Regions from separate parts of the Paenibacillus sp. SAFN-117 genome, predicted to be linked through region 2. Evidence: a T-box and tRNA genes for the amino acid it is inferred to sense, from the RefSeq annotation. Region 2 holds a T-box; the other holds one or more tRNA genes.
What was found. A T-box is a leader RNA that pairs with one kind of tRNA and senses whether it is charged. The one in region 2 lies ahead of ACTHRH_RS04680 (arginine--tRNA ligase), so its partner is inferred to be a tRNA-Arg.

Region 1 (8,355 bases), on a different contig from region 2:
TCCAACCCATTTGCTCAACTGGCCTCACCGCCGATCAAGGCCAGGTAACCGTCTTCCAGGGAAGGGGAGAGCGAGAGAGCATTAGCCGTAGGGGAATCGGAGGCAATAAGCTTGCATTGAATTCCTCCCGGTATGCGGCGGGAGTGAATAAGCTGGATTTCCGGATTCCCAACCAACCGGAGGAATTGCTCCTCCTTCACCTCTACTTGCCACACCTTGCCCTCGGCGCGGGCTTGCAGCTGCCGTTGGGACCCGACGAAGGCAAGAACCCCTTGCTTCATTACGGCAAGCCGCTGGCAGCTGCTTTCAATATCCGAAACAATATGTGTCGATAGGAGTACCGTTCGCTTAATGCTGAACTCCGATAACAAATGCCGAAAACGGATACGTTCCTCCGGGTCAAGACCGGCAGTGGGCTCGTCCACAATCAGAATTTCGGGTGAAGCGAGCAGCGCTTGGGCGATCCCCAGCCGCTGCTTCATGCCTCCGGAATAGGTTCTGACCTTATCCTTTGCTTTAGTCTGTAGATTGACTTTTTCCAGTATAGTGTCAATAGCAGACTTCCTTAGTCTGGGGTCGTTCATTCCCTTCATAACGCCGATATAATCGAGAAAATCATAACCCGTCATATGCGGATAAATTTCGATAAACTGCGGAAGATACCCGATTATTTGGCGGATCTCTTCGGCATCGGACAGGGGACGGCCGTTTATTCGAACCGTACCTGATGTAGGATTCAGCAAAGTGGCTAGAATCTGCATCAGAGTTGTTTTACCGGCTGCATTCGGTCCCAGCAGCCCGAACATTCCCGTTGGGATTGTTAAATTTAGGTTGCGAATCGCCCAAACGTCTTTTTTAAATTGTTTGGATAAATCTTCAATTTTGATCAACGTTCTCATCCTTTGCCGGACTATATGAATCGCATTCTAATCCTTCAACGATTGCCCTATGTAAAAAGTTTGAATTAGACTTAACCGAAACAAAGACCAACCGGCTTCGATTGGTCCTGTTAAGCTTAATGGTTATCCGTAGATTTGCGAGAGGAAGGCCTTCATTCGATCAGCCAGCAATGAGGGAGCTTCGATCATCCCCATATGTGCGGCACCGTCGAGCAGAAATGTCGAGATGTTGTCCCCTTCAACCGAGAAGGTTTTGTCCGGAAGGACAATCTGGTCTTCCGCTCCGGCCACCAACAGTACGGGCACTTCGGCCATTCTCAGCACCATTGTGCGGTCTGTTCGTTCCCTCATCCCCTGGAGGGAGCGGATGGCTCCGTCCGGATGCGTTGCTTGGCCTATTGCCGTCATGCTCTCGACCTCCCGGCTCATGCTCTCCAGATGGGCTTTGGCAAAAAGCTTCGGGATCAATTCCCCTGCAAATGCATTCATTCCCCGTTGCCGGATGGCTTCCATATTATCGGATCTCTTCCGCTTACCTTCTTCATTGTCAGGCAGCGCGGTAGAGTGAATCAGACCGCAGCCGGCCAGCTTATCCGGATGCTTCCCGGCAAAGGCGGCAGTTACATATCCGCCCATAGAATGCCCGAATAGAACGGCCTTCTCGATCTCAAGCTGCTCTAACAGTTCAGCAATGTCTTCCGCCATAGTTTCCATTAAGTACGGGCCTTCCGGAACGGAAGATTGCCCGTGCCCTCTTAAATCCGGAATGATGAGCCGGTAGCCGTTCTCTAATGCCGGCGCGATGAACTTCCAATACTGCGAGCTTCCGCAAAATCCATGCAGCAGGACTACGGCATGACCCTGTCCGCGATCTTCATAGGCCAGCTCCACCTTCTGCCCCAGAGTGCGTAATTGAGCTTTATGCATGGGTTTTCCCACCTTTCGATTTGTAATGGATAAAGAAAAACAGGCACATAACCAGGTCCGTAAAAATACTTTTCGTATAGTATAGCATGCCGCGGTGTATTACATGCAAAGGGGAGAAGCCGAAAGTAAAAATTTTACATTTTTATTTTAGAAAGCTCTATTTCCTGACACAAAATGAATTTATTCATTTAATTTTTTAAAATATAGAAACTTTTTCCAAAGTAATAAGTCTATATGGTTGTAATATTCATTACAGCATGGAAGGGCCAGATGAAACAGGCCCATAAAGATAAAGGAGCAGAGATGAAGACTAAATTAACCAAACAACCCGAGCGCCTCCCGGTAAACCTGGGAATATCGGAGCCCAATGAAATCATATATTGGACTGGCCTGGGATTTATTCTATTGTTCTTGTTCATCGCCCCGTTCCGCACCGGCTTATATAACGGCTATCTGATTCAATACGAAGTCAATGTTTATGGGTCGGCAGCTTGGACAGCCTTATTCTTCTTTCTCATTTCGCTTTATTGGATCTTTCGTTGGAAAATCAGCTCCGTGAGAGATGCGTTAATGTTATTAGCTTGGGGTTTGCCTTTATCCTACCTCTTATCCGGATTCGTGGCCGTATCTCCCTACAGCAATGGAAAGCAGATTTTGCTTCATGCCATGTATGCGATGTTATTCGGGCTGGCGGCTTATTTCGCTCGAAGCCAATCGGGGAACCGGATGCTCCAATTCGGAATTATGACTTCCGGTTATATGGTGGTCATTTATTGCATTCTAAACATGTTCGGAAACGCTTATTTTCGTGATGCTGTCATGGAAGACCAAGGCTTGAGGCTGACGGCTGTCTTTCAGTATGCCAATGCTTATGCGGCTGTGCTGATTGCCCTGCTTTTGGGCTGCTTGCATTTTATCATGTCCTCCCGCAGCCGGGTGATCGTTGCACTGAATGCATTAATGCTGGTTCCATTGGCTCTCTCGTTCTCGCTAACTCTATCCCGCGGGGGAATTGTGGTGCTTCCGCTTATATTGCTGGCGCTGCTGCCTTTCCTCTCCGTTGTCCGGCAAATCTGTTTTTTTATATATTTGGGGATCGGCTTCACAGCCTCCTTCCTGATTACGGACCGGATCAAGAGCATATCACTCGAAATGCTCAAACGAATGAAAGCCTCTTATGAACAGAATGGTGCCGCCGATACGGTCAGCCTATTGGATCCTCTTTCCTGGAAAGGCTGGCTGACGCTCGTACCGGTATCGATTGGGGCGGCAGCCCTTATTGTCATCCTCCAGCTATACCTGGCGCCGTTGATGGAAAGAAAGCTTGCGCGGTTTGCCGGCTGGAAATGGTCTAATTGGATTGTTCCCGTTGGCCTCATAGCCTTAGGGGGAATCGGACTTCTGCTTATCACTCAGGGTTCAATGGTCGGGAATCTGCTCCCGCAAGCGCTGCACCAGAGGATCGCAAGCATTAACCTCCAACAGCACAGTGTACTCGAAAGATTAATGATGTTCGCCGACTCATTGAAAATATTCGCCGACCGGCCGGTTCTCGGCGGAGGCGGCGGGGTCTGGGAGGCGCTGTTCACCGCTTACCAGGGTGCTCCTTATCTTCCGAGGCAGGTTCATAGCTATTTCTTTGAATACCTTGTTGAAACCGGCTTGGTCGGGCTTATTTTCCTGGGAGGGTTACTCCTGCTGGTGTTTATTTTTTATATCAAAAATGTGTTCTTAAGCAAAACAACAGATCCCGATCAATCAATTCTTTATTATCTTGTGGCCATGTCCATCTTGCTTCATAGCGCGCTTGATTTTGAAATGAGCTATGGCTATATCGCCGCACTCGTGTTCCTGTGTTTGGGTGGGATGGCATCCGCTGTAACTACTGAATTACGCCTGGAAGGAAGCAAGCTGTGGGGTTGGCTTACGGATAAAACCTGGGGACGGCTTGTTCCGGGTATGATTTCGGCCGCGGCCCTTATAGTACTGATCATATCCTTTTACGACTATCAGGCGAATAGAACCTTCTATACTTACTTGGATCAAAGCATGAAGGGGAACAATGCCCATGCGAACCAAGCTTTAGAAAAAGCCTTAAAGGCGAGGCCGAATCATCCTGAATATGTGTTGGCCAAGGTCAATGAATTAAATAAGATGTATAACCAAACAGGGGATTCGAAGATTCTGGAGGAAGTGGCGAAGCACCTGCAGCAGTTAAGTAAGAAGGAGCCTTACAATCGTTTGCTTGTTGAACAGCAGTTCATTTTACATCTCCGAAAGGATGAGCTCCCGGAAGCATTGGACGTTGCATATTCACGTCTGGAAAGCAGTATTTGGGGCCTGAGCCTGTTTGAGGATTTTCCAAACTGGTATGATCGTGCGGTTGATCTGAACCTGCAGCTGGGTGATCAGGCCAGAAAAAATAATGATCCTGCAGCGCAGCAAAAATACTGGGATGATGCCATTCAGCTTTACCAAACGGTGCTGGATAAAATGAAGGAGCTGGAGCAGCTTCCGGAAGGGCAGATGCACGAGCCGTTCGGGGTGGGTCCGGGGATGGCACTGTCTATCGGACAAATTTATTATTTGCGGAATGATTACAAGACTGCCGCGGATGTCATGGAACCCTATACCGAAGGGAATTGGGAGCTTCCGGCAAGCCGTGAATTGACCCGGTGGTATTTGGCGGCGAGAATGAGGCAGGGAGAGGAGCATCCTCCATTGTATGACAAATTCATCGGGCAGTTCCCTGATGAGAAAGAATGGATTGAAGGAATGGTTCATTACGATGCTTGAAGGATTTCGATGAGGGAATCGTGATACCACGGATGAATATTCCCGACTAACAAGGGCAGCTACTAAAAAGTACTTGCATCTGATTCTAGGACATGCTATTATATTGCTTGTGCCTTTCTTATAGTAGTTGCCAAGGAGCTGTGGTGTAGAGGCCTAACATGCCTGCCTGTCACGCAGGAGACCGCGGGTTCGAATCCCGTCAGCTCCGCCATTTAACCCAATAATATGATTTAGAGCAGAGTGCGACTCTGCTCTTTTTATTTTCTCTCGGAAAAACAAAAAAACGTCCGAAGACGTTTTACTGAAGCTTGAGCTGGCGTTTCCTTCTTAGGCTGGCGATCCATTCCGGCAATGCGATGCCTGCCAATATGATCAGTACGCCGATCCATTTCGTCACCGAAACCTCTTCCCGAAGGACAAGGCTGGAAGCAAGAACTGCGGTCGGAAGCTCTGCAGCACTCAGGATCGTAGCCAGTGATCCGCCGATATGAGGAACCCCCAACGCAAATAAAAAAGGGGGAATTACGGCGCCGAGCAAGGCCAAAACAACCGCAAATTTAATGAGTCCGTTCCATAAGGAGCCGTCGACCAGAAAAGATGGCGGGAAAATGATGCTGATCAGTATAAATGAACCGGTGAGCATGATGGCGCTTCTTTTGGCCGGATGGATATGAGGAGCGGTTCGGCCGCTGAATAGAATGAACAGTGTATACATAAGGGCGGCAACCAAACCCAAGGCCACGCCTGCTAAAGTAAAGGAGCCCAGTCCCTGTTCCAGAATCCCGCTGGCAAGTACCGTTCCGGCCAGAAGAATCAATAGAGCGACCAGCTTTTCTTTGCCCGGCCACCTCCGGTTGAGTAGTGACTCGATAAGCAGGCCCATCCACGAAAATTGAAACAACAGAATAATTGCCAAGGAAGCCGGTACATATTGCAAAGCAGCATAATAAAATACACCCGTCAAACCGGTCGTTGTTCCGACGGCCATCAGCATTAGTATTTCTTTAAAGGATGCCGGTGATACCGCGCCTCCCTTTTTTCTGATTTTAACGACGATAAAGATTATCCACAGTGTAAGCATCCCCAGTAAGGTCTGGCTTCCAACGACCTGATTGACGGTAAAGCCCGATTGATAGGCCAGCTTGACGAAGGTGGACAGCACTCCAAAGCTGCAGGCACCTAAAAATACCAGAATTACGTATCGCATCATGGGTAAATTCATCCTTTTAGCTCGTGTTATGCATCTAAAATACAACAAGAAAGGGACCCCCAATTCTGGGTCCCCGATGCTTATGTAATGGTCGAGACGACAGGATTTGAACCTGCGACCTCTTGGTCCCGAACCAAGCGCTCTACCAAGCTGAGCCACGTCTCGATATCTTATTAACTTACTGGCGCGCCCGATACGATTCGAACGTACGACCTGCAGTTTAGGAAACTGATGCTCTATCCTGCTGAGCTACGGGCGCTTAAGCAAAAATCATTATATCATAAATAACCGGGAATGGGAAGAGGAGCAGCCTTCCAAAATTTCCGCTGATCCCGGACAGTTGCGCCGGAATCAGCATAAGTCTAACGGCTTTTCTTTCGCAAGGTGCGGAAGAAGTCGGTGAGCATAGAAGCACATTCTTCCATGAGAATTCCGCTGGTAACCTCCACCTGATGGTTAAACCTTTCCTCCTGCAGCAGATTCATTAATGTCCCTGCACAGCCCGCTTTAGGATCCGCCGTTCCATATATGACATGGGGTATTCTTGACTGGACAATAGCCCCGGCACACATAGGACAGGGCTCTAATGTTACATACAGGGAGCAATCCAGCAGCCTCCAGGCCTGCAGATGTTCGCTCGCTTGCCGGATCGCGATTAATTCGGCGTGAGAAGTCGGGTCCAGTGAGGTTTCCCGCAAATTGTGCCCCCGGCCAATAATTTCTCCATTATGAACAATAACGGCACCGATGGGAACTTCTCTTTTGGCCAATGCTTTCTCCGCCTCTGTTATAGCTTCGCGCATCCAACGGACATGGTCCGGATGGTCCACTGCTTGTCCCTCCCAACTTCTGAAATGTGGATAATTCATCGAACATCCATTCCTTTGTTAACATGTTGTGGATAAGATTGTGGATAAGTTCTGATGACTTCCGTTTTCTATTGTATAATTCCTTAATCTGAAGAGCAAACAAACTATGAAAAACGTCGAAAAGTCAGAATATTTCAGCATAAACCCGTTTGACTGCCGCCCTGAAAATAACTACATCCAAATCATTCCAACCTGTGAATAACTCCTGAATAACTCATGCTAAATCAGCTTGCGCTCATCCAAAGCTACTTGTTTAAGCCATTCTTCGTGCAGTATAGTTTGCAGGATTCTACGTTGAATTTGCTCCACTCTTCTTCGCGCAAGCTCTCTGGTGACTCTGAACGTATGTGTAATCAAGTCTATCAAATCATTCTGATGAGGAGGCAGTTCCATCCGGTTTAGCATGAAGAACGGAATGGCCGCATAGGGCACGAAGCTGTTCGCATCCTGTTCCTGCCACTGGAGAAAGGATTCCGGCATGCAGAATTGATTTCCGGAATGCCTCAGGACATGGCAAAGCTCATGAAGGAAATCCTCCCACTGCTCCTCAGGAGATAGGCGGGCATCCACATTTACGCTGTACATACCTAGACCACGGTCAATATGACTGCTCCGAAAAGGCTGATAATATACCCAGATATTCATTCTTGATGACACATATTCTATGGTGAGATGCTCCGGAGTGGTAATTCGATATTTGCGGCAAATTTGTTCGACCCATTGTTCGAAAGGAGTGCATTTGTAAAGAGATAACACCGTTATCACCTCTTGTCATCAGTTTAATACAGAACGTATGTTCCTTTTATTTCGAAAAAGAAAGCCCTTACTGGGCACAGAACTTTCCTTTAGTAATTGTTATTTTGCCATGCCTCTAATTCTTCGTTTCAGGCAGCTCGAACGAGCCTGCACCTCTACTTGAATCAAAACAGCGACCGGGTAACATAGCCTCTCGTAACTGGCTTGTCCGGTTTAGCCATGGATTCCCTCATAGCTTCCCGCTGGTCAGGTTATTTTCCCTGCCGGTCCCCCGGCTTGCGGTCTTTCTCCTTCTCCATTAGAAATTCAAGAAATTTGCGAGTCTCCTCGCGTATTTCCGGGGAAGCGTTCTTTAAATCCCTAAACAGAATCGTCAGCTCCGGATCATCAATATCGGGTATATCCTGGGTTGGCGTATCCCGACCAAGCAGATAGTCGACAGAGACATCGAAGAAATCGGCTATTTGCTTTATAGTGTCCGGGTCCGGCTTCCGGTCTCCCGTTTCATATCTGGATAACTGAACATTGGAGATGCCCAAGGATTCGGCCAGTCTTTTTTGTGAGAGTCCTGCCTTGTCTCGAAGAGATTTGATTCGATTACCCAATACGCTCATTGGAATGTCCCCACTTTGAAATCAGTTAGTACTCAAATATTACCATTTACCATTACGGTAATAAATAGTTTTGCCAAAACGGAAATAAAATGATTGACATTACCAAAACGGTAATGATATGATCTGTAATAAGTTACCAATATGGCAACATTTGAATGTCTTCTCTCTCCTTGTAGCCATTTTGGTAAAAAAATTTTGAATTGAATTTGCCAAAATGGCAAAAACGCTAAAGGAGGCGCGAGGGAATGGAAAGGGGAGAGTTGATTAATAAGCAAAGCTGGTTA
Region 2 (8,355 bases):
ATATAGATTTCTGATTGTCCCAAGGTGGCCATAGAGGAGATGCTGACGATTATGGAATAGAACAGCGTAAAGAAAGTAGCTATTGCCATTTTCTTGCGTATGGAAAAAGAGTCGCGAAAAGGCCCCGCAATCATCAAGCCAAGCATAAGAATACAGGCTACCTCGATAGAAGCATAGAATCCGCCGCCTCCTAAGAGATACCGGTAAAGCAGATGCACTGCCGTAATAATAACCAGATTGCGATACCCGCTGTAGAAAAAGCACAAGATGACCGGAATGAACCGCAAATCAAAGAAAAATCCCGAATAAATGTGGATAGGGAAGGTCATACATAGAAGATTGGTCGCGGAAAACAGGAGCAGGCTTATGAACGATTTGTATTTTTCTTTTTCTCTATCCAGACATAAGACTTGATAAAGAAATATGGAAATAAGGACAATAAAGGCGTTTAACAATAATGTATGGATATTAATCATATCAATCCGCCGCCCTTTGTCTTAGAATAAGTAATTTCAGTGAAAAGCGAAACCGTATCGCTTCCTGAGAACGATTAACACTCGGGGCGGGTGGCCGCCGATGCTCCGCCAATCCAGCCATCCAACATCCGACTATTAAACAGTAGTATTAATTTCAATATAGTGCTGTAAAAATCCTGCAAAAAGTGAGGATGACCGAGCAAATTTGACCTTTGTAAATGCTGGAAATAATGAATCATTAACTAAACATACGAATAGGTATGGTTATGGTTGCTTAGCTGCAGGTTGAAGCGATTCGTGATATATTACAAAAAAAGAAGACAGCTTGACACAACGGCAAATTCAAGGATATTATAGACCCAATAAGTCTGTGATGAGGTGAGGTGCTTCCATGAAATTTACAAAAGCGACGAATTACGCCCTGCACACCATGCTCATGCTCGTTGCCGCTTCTCCGGTCAAGCCGGTAGGGGTTCAGCAACTGGCGGAGTCCCAAGGCGTTTCACCGACCTATCTATCCAAAATATTGACGAGACTCGTAAAAGCGGGGATGATCGAATCGATTTCCGGCGCTAATGGCGGCTATCGGTTGTCCAGCAACAAAGACGACATTACTTTTCTGGATATTATCCACGCTATTGAGGGCACCGCCTCCATGTTTGAATGTGGTTTCGTCCACAGCGACGAGTGCTTGATACAAGCGGTCATGAAGGAAGCCGAAGAGAAGATGGAGTCGCATCTTAGAGAAACAAAATTAGCCGATCTGGCCCAGAAGCAGTTGAAAGGATTAAGGTGAGCTTTTTATATTTTTAGGAAAGATGGTGTTTCGTTGAGGTAAAGCATGTTTTCTTGTTCTTATTACAGACATTAAGAGTCTCTAATATCTTCGAAATCAATAAGAAAGGATGAATTTCATGACGATTTACGATTGCGCGATTATCGGAGGAGGTCCTGCAGGCTTGAATGCGGCCCTAGTGCTAGGCAGGGCAAGAAGAAGTGTGGCTTTGATCGATAACAATCAGCCCAGGAATGCCGTTACGCATGCGTCTCACGGCTTTATTACGAGAGACGGCGTAACTCCGGCCGAATTCCGCCGCATTGCTTATGAGGAGGTGCTCCGTTACCCTACTGTCGAACATTTACCAATCGAGGTGGCCTCGGTGGGCAGGATCGAATCCGGATTTGAAATATGCGATTTGTCAGGACAGCGTGTTCAAGCACGAAAGCTGATCTTGGCAACAGGCGTGAAAGAAGTTTTTCCGGAGATCGAAGGCTTCTATCCGCTATACGGAAAGAGTTTGTTCAATTGTCCCTATTGTGACGGCTGGGAGCTGCGGGACCAACCGCTCGCCGTCGTTTCCGAATATCCGGACGTCTTTCATAAAGCCAAACTGCTCCTCAGTTGGAGCAAGGATTTGATCGTCTGCACGAACGGGAAGGCTACCTTGTCGGATGAGCAGAAACAACGGCTTCAATCCTGGGGAATCGCGATCATGGAGCAGCCTATTATGTCGTTCATCGGGCACAACGGGCGGCTTGAGCGTATTCGATTCGCTGATGGGACCGAAATTCCGAGAACCGGCGGCTTCGTATCCCCCAAATTTGTTCAAAGCGCGCCATTCATTGAGCAATTGGGCTGTGAAAGGACGGATATGGGCGGGATCAAGACGGATAAGGGGGGAAGAACCTCGGTTCCCGGACTCTATGCCGCCGGTGATGCCTCATACATCGGACCCTCCCAAGTAGTGTTCGCCGCAGCTGACGGCAGCCGAACCGCCATGAGTGTCCATATGGATTTGACAGAGGAAGAATACGGATAAAATGAAATAAATCCGTACGAGGCCTTTATTTGTAACTCTTACGCTTGGAGAATAAGCTTTGTAGATAATCCCTTGTCAGAAATAAGAAATTTGTCTTTTGCAAACAAACGTTCTATTATAGTAGTAATTGCCGTATTTGAACATAAAGTTCATAATTTAGACGATTACGATTTTACCCTGTTTAGAATCGGCGAAAGGGGCTTATCATGGAGTGTACTTGGTTTGGTCTTGATGAAATAAATTCTAATGAAATTAAATATGTTGTCATGATTGCCGAATATCAAAACCAGTTGATAATTATACGGAATAAGCTACGTCAACAATGGGAATTGCCCGGGGGTAAGAGGGAAAAGAATGAAGATCTAATTCAAGCTGCAAGTAGAGAATTATATGAAGAAACAGGGGCGGTACAATTTGAATTAACACCGTTTGCAGTATATTTGATGAATGGTAGTTATGGCATGATGTTCTTCGTCAAAGTTACCGAATTATACGAATTACCGAGCTATGAGATTGAAGAAATTATGTTAGTTGCTCAACTACCGGAAAACTTATTATATGGACCGGTATATTACGACATGTATGCAAAATGGCTGGATGCAAAAAAACTGAACTTAAGGTCATATGTAATTAATTATAATGACTCAGTCCCGATTAACTAAGCCGAAGACTCGTCTAACGGATTTTTTAAGGACTCCTTGATTTGGAAAGAAGTAAGGACTTTCCACGCTATAAAGTATCTGCTACCTTGAAAATCTGTTTTCAATTTCTGCTGGTGCCGTGCAAACGGATTTTCTAAACTGGAATAAGGATGCAATAGAACTCCATGCTGAAAAAGGTTAGAATTGAGTCTAAAGATGGAAATAAGTTCCTGATTGATCAGGAGCGGAGGTGATGCTCTTATGAACAAGCATTACAGCTTCAAGCCCAAGGAAACCGAAAATATCATTAACCGTTTTGGCCAAGAGTTCTATGCGAAAGTTCTTAGGGATATCGAAGAATATACAGACAAGTGGAGGCTGACCTCTTTTCAGTTTATCCCTTCCTATTCCGCAAACTTGATCTTTAGATGCTGCTCGGAAACCTTCGGGAATGCAGTGCTTAAATTAGGCAACCCTGCTTTTCGAGAAATCTTTACGGAGTATAGCACTTTATGTGAATATAACGGCGGACGATTTTGCAAAGCGTTTGATGCCGATATTGACAACGGCGTCATCCTTGAAGAGGATGTGCGTCCGGGAATTCCTTTAAGAAAAGAGAGCTCACTGGATAAGAGACTAGCTGTATTCTGCTCAATATATAAAGGCTTGCACATTATGCCCGCCAATGCGGAAATATACCCGACTTACCTAGAGTGGGTCGGCAGGATCACAGAATACATGAGCACGCGGCATGATTGTAAAGAATTGTATGGTTATATGAAAAAAGCAAAAGAGATCTGCTTATCGGTTTCCTCGATATATTCACAACAGATGCTGCTTCATGGAGATTTGCACCACGATAATCTGTTGCTCGGCCGGGACGGACAATATTTCATTATCGATCCTAAAGGCGTAATAGGCGATCCCGTATTTGATGTTCCGCGGTTTATATTAAATGAATTCGGCGATGAAATCACTCCGGAATTGTTTAAGAAAATTAACGATATCATAGGCATACTGGAACAAAACCTTAACCTTCCAAATGAAATTATAAGGCAGTGCCTTTATGTGGAGACGGCAATGGGTGCCTGCTGGAGCGCGGAAGACAGCTCAATCCCTGAAAAATATCCGAAGCTTATTAAAGACGTTGCTTTCGCAGAAAGCCTTCTGACCGGTTGATGACAAGGCGAACCACACGGTTCGAGCTTGTGGACGGGAGATTGACTTTATTAAGGTTTAGATATACTATTTTACAAAATATCACAAAATTTAATGACCGGGAGAGTACCTGTTGACTCGAGTCAAAGAGAGCCGGAAGAGGTGAGAGCCGGTACGGAGTGAGCAGGGAAACGGACCCGCGAGAATGGCTTCTGAATGGTAAGTAGGAAGTCACGGCCAAGACCGTTATCTTATGGAGTGGTTAAACGACACGTTTAACAACAAGAGTGGTACCGCGAACGCATAAGCCTTCGTCTCTTTTATAGGGATGGAGGCTTTATTTTTAGTTTAGGAGGAGGGTTTTAAATGTTGATCAGTCAGCAGCTTCAAAACAGCATCGCAAAGTCGGTAAGGAGTCTTTTGGACGAAGCCGGTCTCGACTACAGCGATGACGTAAACATTTATGTCGAACAGCCTGCTCATCTGGAACATGGAGATTATTCAACGAACGTTGCGATGCAGCTTGCCAAAAGTTTACGTAAAGCACCCCTGCAAATTGCAAACATGTTGAAAATCAAGCTGGAAGAGGAAGGGAATATCGAGAACCTGTTTCATCGCGTCGAGGTCGCTCCTCCGGGATTTATCAATATGCATATCGATTGGAAGGAATGGGCTCACCGCGAATTCACCCTGCCTCTGAATAATGGTGAGAAGGTCATTGTTGAACATACTTCCATCAATCCGAACAAATCCGCCCACATCGGTCACCTGAGAAATTCTTGCATTGGCGATACCCTTGTACGACTCTTGAAAAGAGTCGGGTTTAATGTCGAAGTGCATAATTATATCGATGACCTGGGGAATCAGCTTGCCGATACGGTTGTAGGTATTTTGAATGTTCCCCATAAGAAAGAGCACTCGCGTTTTGGCGACTTCTGCTGGGATATTTACTCGGAGGTTAATAGAGAGTATGAAAAAAATACCCCATTGCTGGAACAAAGGACTAAAGTGCTTCATTCTCTGGAAGAGGGGAATGGGAACTTATCCTGGATCGGATTTCTTATAGCTGAACGGATTGTACGCGAACACCTCGAAGAGATGAGCGAGTTTGGCATTCACTATGATTTATTGGTCTGGGAGAGCCATATTGTCAGGGGTGGGTTCTGGGCGGCGGCATTCGGCTTACTGCAGCAGACGGCGCAGTTTTACCGGGAAACTTCCGGCAAGCTGGAGGGATGCTGGGTATTAAAACAGCCCTCGTCCGAAACGGAAGCTAAAGAGTCCGAACACAGTATGGACAAAGTTTTGGTCCGTTCCAACGGCATTTTGACCTATACCGCTAAAGATATCGCTTATCATCTATGGAAGTTCGGGCTGCTGGAAAAGGACTTCTTGTATAAACGCTTTTCGGAAGAACTGTGGACGACGAATGGTCATGGAATCCATTCCTCCTTTGGCAAAGCGGATATCGTCATCAACGTAATCGACCATAGACAAGTATATCCCCAGGCCATGGTGAAACAAGCTCTTGAAATCCTGGGGTACACCCAACAAGCCGAGAAGCTTCGTCATGTCAGCTATGGTGTGGTTTCATTAAGTCCGGGGGGCCGCGAAGGAACTAGGCATAGATACATCGGATGGCAAAGCCTCTTATGCTATGTCGGGAAGACAAGGAATAGGGATCAAGATCTCCGATTTACTTGATCTTATGGAAGAGATCATTGATAACAAACGTTCGGATAAAACCGGGCTAGCGAGCCGGATGATCGCCGCTGCCGCCATCCGTTACTATCTTCTTCGGTTCAGCTTGTTGACCGAGGTTGTTTTTGACATGCAGCAGGCGACAGAAGTAACCGGAAATACGGGTGTCTACTTGATGTACTCTTACGCTCGCGCGGCTAGCCTCTTAAATAAAGCCGAACGCGAATTGAATATGCAACCGATGGTTCCGGAAGAAATCCGTTCTATGGAGCAAGCGGAATACTCATTAATCAGACATATCGCTGCTTGGCAGGATACGCTATATGCAGCCAGTAAGGAACTGTCTCCAAATATGATATGTAATTACGCTCATGAGCTGGCTACCTTGTTCAACAATTTCTATGCCGCTTGCCCTATAATAAAGGCGGATAGCGATAAACAAGCGCTCAGGCTTTGGCTCACCTGCAAATTCAAAGAAACCATCGGCGACGCATTAACGGTTCTCGGTCTTCCTGCACCTGAGCGTATGTGAACTACGGATGAATATGAAATGTTTGATGGAGGGGACAAAATGCTCAAAATTACATTGCGTGGGACACCTTATGAAATTGGCTTCCAGCACGGTCAATCACTAAAGCCTTTGGTAAACGGAATTGTCGGTTATTTGCTGCATTCGGATCAGAATTGGCAAGAGAAAGAGATAGAAGAAACGATCAATCGACTGAATGAATCGGCTCCTGAATTGTTGGCGGAAATGATAGCTCCGAAGGATATAAACGACACCTTGCCCTCGAAGATTTGCTGTCCCAAAGCCAGTTGTCCGAACAAACCATGAAGACCATACTAAGCCACAAAGAGGGCGATTACCCGGTATGTCGAAAGACTACCCAGGTCAGTTTTATGGCTTTTCCAGAGCAACTAACGCTCAAGGTGTCCGACGGAAAACCGACTCCTGAAGGCTACCAAGACTTCATACTTACTTTATGACAAACTAATCATTAAAAAAATCATGAATTATCCCGATACCCCTGAGTGGAGGAGCAAGGAGAGTGTAAGAAGAGCAGAGTGTTTGCGAAAAAACTGTTTCGAACAGGATAGTTTAATTATGTTCAATCTTTACTATCTGAAAATTTCGGGGAAGAAGTACAATGATAGGAAAGGATAGGATCGTTGGACAGAAGCAAAGGAAGGTAGGGTGTGGATGAGTGATGTTCAAGCGCAATCGATACTCGTTCAGTTGAAGAATCAAGGAATTCTTCAACCGGCATGTATTTTGGACCGGGAAATGTCGGGTACGACTGCGGGCAAAGTATACACTGTCGGCTTTCGTGACGAACCGTTATATGTTCTGAAAATCGATGATCCTAAGCACGTAGAATTAGTGGCAAGCTTTCTTCATACCTACACAGGATTGATTTTCCCCAAGCTTCATTTTGTCGATCCGGCTCATCAATTCTTCGTCTATGAGTATATTCAAGGAACCGCCAATAAAGAGATGGGGTCCAAATCAGAATGGCTGTCCGCCTTGGCGGAGTCGCTCATAAATCGATATCAACGCGACAGTGCTGACCAAGGTTGGGGGTGGCTGGATGAGCCTCTTGCCGACTCATGGCCGTCGTTCCTGCAGCAGCGAATCTTGGAAGCTCGTGATCAAATAGGAGGCTTGCTGCCACAAGACGACCATGATTGGGTTAAGCAGCTTCCTGAAGCCATATACCGATCGGACAATCTGCAGGCATATTTGCTGCACGGGGACTGTGGGGTACATAATTTTATTTTTGATTCGTCCGTACTGAGAGGCGTCATCGACCCAGCGCCAATGGTCGGACCTCCGCATTATGATTTTCTCTTCGCCTTTTGCTCGTCTCCCGACGACTTGACTATGGATACACTTCGGCAAGCGGCCCGTACCTTACACCCTTCCTTGTGGCAGTGGGATAATCACCGGTCGTTGGTGGAAGAGGTGCTGGTTCAGCTTTATTGTAGAATTGCGACATGCTTAAAGTACCATTCTTCACATTTGCCAGAATATTTGGAAGCTTGGGCTTATTGGAGCAAGCTGAGGAACGAGGCGATTACATGATCATCGCTACTTATAATATATGGAACGACGAAAGAACGCTAAGCAGCAGACTGGCCGCCCTCTGCGAAGAAATCGGTTCGGTTCATGCGGATGTTATCTCTTTGCAGGAGGCTGCCACACAGACCCCCGGTTATTCGTCAAAACCGATTGCTGCCTATATCGCTGAACAGACGGGATATCCCTATGTCACCTTTCAGGCGTATCCGGATCTGGAAGATGCCGGGGAAGGTCTGGCGATACTAAGTAAACACCCTTTTGTGATGGAAAAAGCGATTTGGGATAGCGATTCGAATCCTTCGGTTTATTGCGCTTACCGGGCTATCCTGCAGGTCAATTCGGTTCGCATCGGCATAACGAATGTTCACCTGGACTGGAGGTGTGTGCTCACCCGAGAAGTTCAAATATGAGCTGTACTGGATTGGATCGACTCTATGGCCGAAATGGACACTGTGGAGTGGTTATGCGGTGATTTCAAT

Region 1: it encodes a tRNA-Arg, which carries the amino acid that the T-box ahead of ACTHRH_RS04680 (arginine--tRNA ligase) is inferred to sense. The anticodon was not compared.

What each region holds. Positions count from the first base shown of each region.
Region 1 covers NZ_JBQCLK010000006.1:12,293-20,647, forward strand. The annotation lists gene ACTHRH_RS05530 (hypothetical protein) at 1-18, opposite strand, end outside; gene ACTHRH_RS05535 (ABC transporter ATP-binding protein) at 15-890, opposite strand; gene ACTHRH_RS05540 (alpha/beta fold hydrolase) at 1,023-1,826, opposite strand; gene ACTHRH_RS05545 (O-antigen ligase family protein) at 2,130-4,622, shown strand; tRNA gene ACTHRH_RS05550 (tRNA-Asp) at 4,757-4,833, shown strand; gene ACTHRH_RS05555 (EamA family transporter) at 4,921-5,832, opposite strand; tRNA gene ACTHRH_RS05560 (tRNA-Pro) at 5,921-5,997, opposite strand; tRNA gene ACTHRH_RS05565 (tRNA-Arg) at 6,015-6,091, opposite strand; gene tadA (tRNA adenosine(34) deaminase TadA) at 6,195-6,662, opposite strand; gene ACTHRH_RS05575 (ImmA/IrrE family metallo-endopeptidase) at 6,921-7,457, opposite strand; gene ACTHRH_RS05580 (helix-turn-helix domain-containing protein) at 7,709-8,071, opposite strand; gene ACTHRH_RS05585 (sigma-70 family RNA polymerase sigma factor) at 8,317-8,355, shown strand, end outside.
Region 2 covers NZ_JBQCLK010000005.1:888-9,242, reverse strand. The annotation lists gene ACTHRH_RS04705 (ATP-binding protein) at 1-476, opposite strand, end outside; gene ACTHRH_RS04700 (Rrf2 family transcriptional regulator) at 868-1,272, shown strand; gene ACTHRH_RS04695 (NAD(P)/FAD-dependent oxidoreductase) at 1,391-2,296, shown strand; gene ACTHRH_RS04690 (NUDIX hydrolase) at 2,503-2,958, shown strand; gene ACTHRH_RS04685 (aminoglycoside phosphotransferase family protein) at 3,394-4,116, shown strand; T-box leader at 4,201-4,417, shown strand; partial or broken gene ACTHRH_RS04680 (arginine--tRNA ligase) at 4,465-6,328, shown strand; gene ACTHRH_RS04675 (hypothetical protein) at 6,368-6,631, shown strand; gene ACTHRH_RS04670 (phosphotransferase) at 6,998-7,879, shown strand; gene ACTHRH_RS04665 (endonuclease/exonuclease/phosphatase family protein) at 7,876-8,286, shown strand; gene ACTHRH_RS04660 (endonuclease/exonuclease/phosphatase family protein) at 8,311-8,355, shown strand, end outside.